DNA from 3 places in the Clostridium swellfunianum genome. Region 1 is predicted to be linked to each of the others. Evidence: riboswitches for the same ligand, from Rfam matches in the RefSeq annotation. Region 1 holds a riboswitch; each other region holds the start of a gene.
The links. Region 1 has a riboswitch for S-adenosylmethionine ahead of NBE98_RS20990 (pyridoxal phosphate-dependent aminotransferase). Riboswitches for the same ligand answer to the same signal wherever they lie in the genome.
Positions count from the first base shown of each region.

Region 1 (2,274 bases):
TAACATCACTTGTCACATGCTGTCTTAAAGCATTAATTCCGTTAAAGAGCAAAATAACAGCATCTAATGCATTTATGCCTTCCTCAGGACATGCAGCTGCATGAGCTGGCTTTCCTATGTATTCAAAATCTAATGGATCTACGGCTAATGTGCTTCCTGTAATAGTTGTTTTTGAATTTGGATGAATCATCATGCAGGCATCTATTCCAGAAAGCAAGTTTTCTCTTACAAAAGTAGCTTTAGCACTTCCGCTTTGACCACCTTCCTCAGCGGGAGTGCCTAAAACTACTATCTCCCCACCAATTTGGTCTAAAACCTTTGACAAAGCAATAGCTGCAGCAATGCTTGCGGTTCCAATTATGTTATGTCCACAAGCGTGACCTAAGCCTGGAAGAGCATCGTATTCTGCTAAATAGGCGATTACAGCACCTGGCTTTTCTGATTTCTTTCTAGCTATAAATGCGGTTTCGTGTCCAGGGATACCTCTTTGAACTTGAAATTCTTCAGCTTCTAAAGTATCAGAAAGGAGCTTTGAAGAAAAATGTTCTTCATTTCCCACTTCAGGCTTCTCATGAATTTGGTGACTTATACAAATAAATTTCTCTGATAGATTATCTATAGTATTTAAAATAATATTTTTTATTTCCTCTAAATTGAAAGTCATAGTTTATCCTCCTGCAGAATATACTTTATAAAAAATAAAACCTCTCCTTAAGATAAGAAGAGGTTAAACATTGTTAAACTTAATCTATCTTATCTGTCAAGCTTTTGCTTGCTGGAATTGGCACAGTATTCTACGCTAGAACCCGCTGCCGAGGCTTCAAAGGGCCGTTCCCTCCACCTCTCTGGATAAGAAATATATTTTATTTATTTAATATATTAAAGCTAATATCCAAATATGTCAATATAAACTAAGTAAAAAATATTTTTAGATAGTTTTACAAAATGATGTTGACAATGTTAAAAATTGCATATATAATCAAATGCAAGTAATGCGAATTACGAAAAAGAAAATTAAATAATAATCCTTATCTAGAGAAGCCTAGGGACTGGCCCGATGAAGCTTCAGCAACCACATACTTAATGTACGGTGCTAAATCCAGCAGATTTATTCTGAGAGATGAGGGAAGGCAGTAGTTAATAATAACCCTTCCACGGGTTTATTTTTTTACCTGTGCTCCTTATCGATTCTAAAGATAAGGAGCTTTTATTTTACAACAAGGTTTTTACGAAAAGAAAGGAGGACTAATAAATGCCGCAAGTTAGCAGCAGATTAGATGGATTCACAGAATCAGTCATAAGAAAGATGACAAGAGTCGCAAATGAATATGGGGCAATAAATCTGTCTCAAGGTTTTCCGGATTTTGATCCACCAAAAGAATTGGTGGAAGCTTTAAAAAAAGCAGCAGATGAAGGTCCGCATCAGTATGAAATTACGTGGGGATCTCAAGGGCTTAGAGAAGTACTGGCGAAAAAACAATCAAAATTCATGGGATTAGATATAGATCCTAATAAAGAAATTGTAGTGACCTGTGGAAGTACAGAAGCAATGATGGCGGCTATGATGAGTGTTTGTGAGCCAGGAGAAAAGGTTATTGTATTTTCTCCATTTTATGAAAATTATGTGGCTGATACAATTCTTTGTGGGGCAGAGCCAATATATGTTCCATTGTATCCACCAGAATTCAATTTCAATAGAGAAGAGCTTATAAGAGCTTTCGAGCAAAAGCCCAAAGCATTAATTCTTTGCAATCCTTCAAATCCAACTGGCAAGGTGTTTACAAGAGAAGAGCTTGAGTTTATTGCAAATCTTGCAATAGAGTATGATGCCTTTGTAATAACTGATGAAGTCTACGAACATATTGTGATGAAGCCTTATGAGCATGTTTATTTTGCAGCTTTGCCGGGCATGTTTGAAAGAACAATAAGCTGTAGTTCATTATCAAAAACTTATTCCATAACAGGATGGAGATTGGGCTATATTATAGCACCAGAACACATTATTAATAATGCAAAGAAGGTACATGATTTTTTAACGGTTGGTGCAGCAGCTCCGCTTCAGGCAGCAGCAATCTCAGGCTTCAATTTACCAGAAGAATACTATGAAAGCCTAAGAGAGCTTTATACTGAAAAAAGAGATTTGTTTATAAAAGGGCTTGATGAAGCTGGACTAAAATATACAGTTCCTCAAGGTGCTTACTACATTATGGTAGATATATCAGAGTTTATTCAGGACACTAGCCTTACGGATAACGAGTTCTGCGAATGGCTGGC
Region 1 is NZ_JAMOFV010000006.1:4,431,237-4,433,510, reverse strand. It holds gene NBE98_RS20995 (M20 family metallopeptidase) at 1-664, opposite strand, end outside; SAM riboswitch class I at 751-856, opposite strand; SAM riboswitch class I at 1,026-1,127, shown strand; gene NBE98_RS20990 (pyridoxal phosphate-dependent aminotransferase) at 1,253-2,274, shown strand, end outside.

Region 2 (2,274 bases), 220 kb from region 1:
GTTTATACGATTACCACCTTAAATTAACAGTGGTTTTAATATAGTTAATAAATTCTGAAGGAGGGGATTTAAATGCTAAAAGGCAGAATACACTCAATTGAAAGTATGGGGCTAGTAGATGGACCGGGAGTTAGAACGGTTGTGTTTTTTCAGGGATGCAAGCTGAGATGCGCTTATTGTCATAATCCAGATACTTGGGCTATGGATGGAGGAAATGAAATGACTCCAGAGGAGCTTTTAAGAAAGATTATGCGATTTAGACCATACTTTGAACGCTCAGGCGGTGGTGTTACCTTTTCAGGAGGAGATCCTCTTCTTCAGCCTGAATTTCTGCTGGAAATGCTTAAACTTTGTAAGGAAAAGGGAATACACACTGCGTTAGATACAGCTGGATATGGCTTTGGAGAATATTCTGAAATACTAAAGTATGTAGATTTGGTACTTTTAGATATAAAGCATGTAGATGATTTTGGATACAAAAACCTTACAGGCAGAAGTAAGCATGGTCTAGATCAGTTTCTTGAAGAATTAGATAAATCTAATACAAAGGTTTGGATTAGACATGTGGTTGTACCAGGAATAACAGATTCTGCAGAGCATATTGAAAAGCTTAAGGGCATTATAAAAGAAATTAAAAATGTTGATAAAGTTGAACTTCTTCCTTATCATACAATGGGAGTTTCCAAATATGAGCAACTTGGCATTCCATACAGATTAGAAAATTTAGAACCTATGGACAAAAAATATACTAAGGACTTAGAAAAGCAACTAAACGATTTCATTAAATATGCTTAACAATTGCAAAATATGAAAATAAAAATTGCAAAAATCTATTGACATATACACCAAATGTTAATATAATTAAATCAATGCAGGAACACAGTATTACTGCATTTAACTAAAGTAATTTAATATTGATGATATACTTATCTAGAGAGGTGGAGGGACTGGCCCTATGAAGCCCGGCAACCGGCATTGTTATTATAACAATGCAATGGTGCCAATTCCTGCAGTGTTTTATAAACACTGGGAGATGAGGAAACACGGAATGCTTATAGAGCCCCGAGGTTTTCTCGGGGCTTATTTTTATATTTTTAATTAGAATAGTTATTAATATCAATTGATAGTATTTGGATTCTTAAATAAGTATGTAAGGGGGAAATGAATGATTCATATAAGTAAAGTTTCAAAAAGCTTTGGAAATACAGAGGTGCTTCGTGAAGTAAGCTTAGAAGTAGAGCAAGGGGAAATCTTTGGAATAGTTGGACATAGCGGAGCAGGAAAGTCAACATTGCTTAGGTGTCTTAATGGTCTTGAGGGCTACGATAGTGGAAGTATAATTGTTATGGATAAAGAGGTTAGGAGCCTTAAAACTAAATCATTAAGAGAATTTAGAAAAGAACTGGGAATGATATTTCAAAGTTTTAATCTATTAAACAGAGTAAATGTGTATGAAAATGTCGCTCTACCAATGCAGCTATGGAGAGTTCCTAAAGAAGAAATAAAGGAGAGAGTACACAGCCTCTTAAAGCTGGTAGGTTTGGAGGAAAAGACGAAAAGTTATCCTAGGGAGCTGAGCGGAGGACAAAAACAAAGAGTTGCAATAGCAAGGGCTCTTGCTCTTCAGCCTAAAATACTTTTATGTGATGAAGCTACTTCAGCTTTAGACCCTAAGACTACAAAATCAATACTTCAGCTTTTAAGAGAAATAAACCAAAAGCTTAATATAACAATAGTTATAGTTACACACCAAATGGAGGTTATAAAAGAGGTGTGCAGCAGAGTAGCTTTAATGGAAGACGGTGAAGTTAAAGCTATTGGTGTGGTTGAAGATTTATTCCTTGAACCTCCACATGAATTGAGGGACCTTATGGGCGAGGAAGAGCTTTTGCCTCGTGAAGGCTCAAATATAAAAATATTCTTTCCAAAAGATCAAAGTCAAAGGACTATAATAACCTCAATGGCTAGAGATCTTGATATAGATTTTTCAATAGTTTGGGGTAAGCTTGAAAGGTTTAGAGAGGATGTTTTGGGAAGCTTAGTCATAAATGTAGAGGAAAGATATGAAAAACAAATATTCGAATTCTTAAGAAAGCAGGAAGTAAGCTGGGAGGTAATAAAAGATGCCGTTAAATAAATTATTATTAGATATACTTTTGCCCGGGTTATGGGACACATTGTACATGGTACTGCTATCAACTCTTTATGCGGTAATTATTGGTTTTATTCCTGCTATTGCTTTGGTAATAACAGATGCTAAAGGTTTGAAGCCTA
Region 2 is NZ_JAMOFV010000006.1:4,206,524-4,208,797, reverse strand. It holds gene pflA (pyruvate formate-lyase-activating protein) at 73-795, shown strand; SAM riboswitch class I at 924-1,040, shown strand; gene NBE98_RS20015 (methionine ABC transporter ATP-binding protein) at 1,166-2,137, shown strand; gene NBE98_RS20010 (methionine ABC transporter permease) at 2,124-2,274, shown strand, end outside.
Region 2: it holds a riboswitch for S-adenosylmethionine, as region 1 does, so the genes downstream of both, NBE98_RS20015 (methionine ABC transporter ATP-binding protein) here and NBE98_RS20990 (pyridoxal phosphate-dependent aminotransferase) in region 1, are expected to answer to the same signal.

Region 3 (2,274 bases), 1.1 Mb from region 1:
CAAGTCTTTCCCATGGAAGATCAATATCAGTTCTTCCAAAATGGCCATAGGCAGCTGTTTGTTTGTAGATTGGCTTTCTTAAATCCAAGTCTCTTATTATAGCAGCTGGTCTTAAGTCAAACACCTTGTTAATTATATCTATGATCTTTTCATCTGAAACTTTATTAGTTCCAAAAGTTATAACTTCAATTGATACTGGTTTTGCAACTCCTATAGCATAAGCAAGCTCAATTTCAAGCTTATCGGCTACACCCGCTGCAACTAAATTTTTAGCAACCCATCTTGCAGCATAAGCAGCTGATCTGTCTACCTTTGTTGGATCTTTTCCGGAGAAAGCTCCACCTCCATGTCTTCCATATCCACCATAAGTATCAACAATTATTTTTCTACCAGTAAGACCTGAGTCTCCTTGTGGACCACCAATAACAAATCTTCCTGTTGGATTTATATAGTATCTGGTCTTATCATCAAGAAGATTAGATGGAACTATCTTTCTAATTACGTTCTCAATTAAGTCTCTCTCTATTTCCTCACGAGTAACGTCTGGATTGTGTTGAGTCGAAATAACTATTGTATCTATTCTAACTGGCTTATCATCTTCGTATTCTACTGTAACCTGAGTCTTTCCATCAGGTCTTAAATAAGAAAGTGTTCCATTTTTTCTAACTTCGGAAAGTCTTCTTGCAAGTCTGTGAGCCATTGCTATCGGAAGAGGCATAAATTCTTGAGTTTCATTTGTAGCAAACCCAAACATCATACCCTGGTCTCCTGCACCTATAGCCTCAATCTTGTCCATTTCGCCTTTCTTAGATTCTAGAGCTTCGTCAACTCCCATAGCTATGTCAGATGACTGCTCATCTATTGATGTAAGAACAGAACATGTATCACTGTCAAAACCATATTTTGCTCTAGTATAACCAATATCTTCGATAGTTTTTCTAACTACTTTAGGAATATCAACGTAGCAGTTTGTTGATATTTCCCCCATAACTAAAACCATACCAGTAGTTACAGCTGTTTCACACGCTACTCTGGCATTAGGATCTTGAGCAAGTATTGCATCTAGCACTGAGTCTGAAATCTGATCACAAATTTTATCTGGATGTCCTTCTGTAACTGATTCAGAAGTAAATAATCTTCTCATTCCAAAATCTCCCTTCTGTATGTATAAATTATTATTAACAAATTAATAAGCCTATACCTAAGCTGTCTTTTGCAAAATAAAACCTCTTCTACAAGAAGAGGCACGTATATAACGTATCACTTATCTTGCAAGCTTTATGCTGCGGAATTGGCACCTTAGTTATCTAACCGGTTGCCGGGCTTCACAGGGCCAAATCCCTCCACCTCTCTTGATAAGAGCAATTATTCTTATTAAATTCGAAAATATAATACCATAGCACAAAAAAACTGTCAATAAAATTTCTCTTTATATCTTCAATTTTCTACACAAAACTATAATTTGATAATACTTTCTAAAAATTATTACTTATTAAGTTTTATGCTTATGTCCTTTATTTTCTCAAATTCCTTATCGGATAGTCTATCTCTTAAAAGATTAACTGCATTCTTTGCATTGACATCGTTTATAAATTGAAGATATGTATTTATTTTTTCTTGATCTAAAGGTGACAATTTCTTAGATAGCGTACGTATTCGCTCCTTATCCTCAGCTGTAAGCTGGTATTGAGTCATAACCTTGAATACTGATACATCTTCATTATTTTTATTTTCGCTGTTGGACTTAGTTTCACTTTTACTCTTTGGTGCTTTAGCTATACTATTTAAATCTATAGGTGTTTGATCGTTTGCAGATTGTCGTATTTCTCTTTCTTCAAGGTATATTTTTTCAAGCTTGCTTTCCTTAGCTTTATCACTAACTTTCATAACAGTTAAAGGATAAAGCTTTCCTTCAGACTTCTTAACATTATTTTTATTTGTATTATTATTCACTGCAATTTCAGAGTTTTGCTTAACATCTTCATATATGACCTTGGGCTTTTTATTATTTTCTAATATTAATGCAATTTTACTATTTTTAGCACTATTTATAACTTGTCTTGCTTTTACTCTACCTATTTCAACCAAATCATATCCGCTTACATAAATCATAACAGAAACATAAATCAATGTGAAAACAATAATTATTATAGAACCTATTTTTTTACGCATGGAAATCCCTCCTATTAGGGTATTATTCCATTATTTATAAATTTTATTCAGTTTTTCTTATATTCCATGTACTTTCCACATATATATTATTAATAAGTTTAT
Region 3 is NZ_JAMOFV010000006.1:3,310,335-3,312,608, reverse strand. It holds gene metK (methionine adenosyltransferase) at 1-1,144, opposite strand, end outside; SAM riboswitch class I at 1,262-1,362, opposite strand; gene NBE98_RS15600 (hypothetical protein) at 1,486-2,172, opposite strand.
Region 3: it holds a riboswitch for S-adenosylmethionine, as region 1 does, so the genes downstream of both, metK (methionine adenosyltransferase) here and NBE98_RS20990 (pyridoxal phosphate-dependent aminotransferase) in region 1, are expected to answer to the same signal.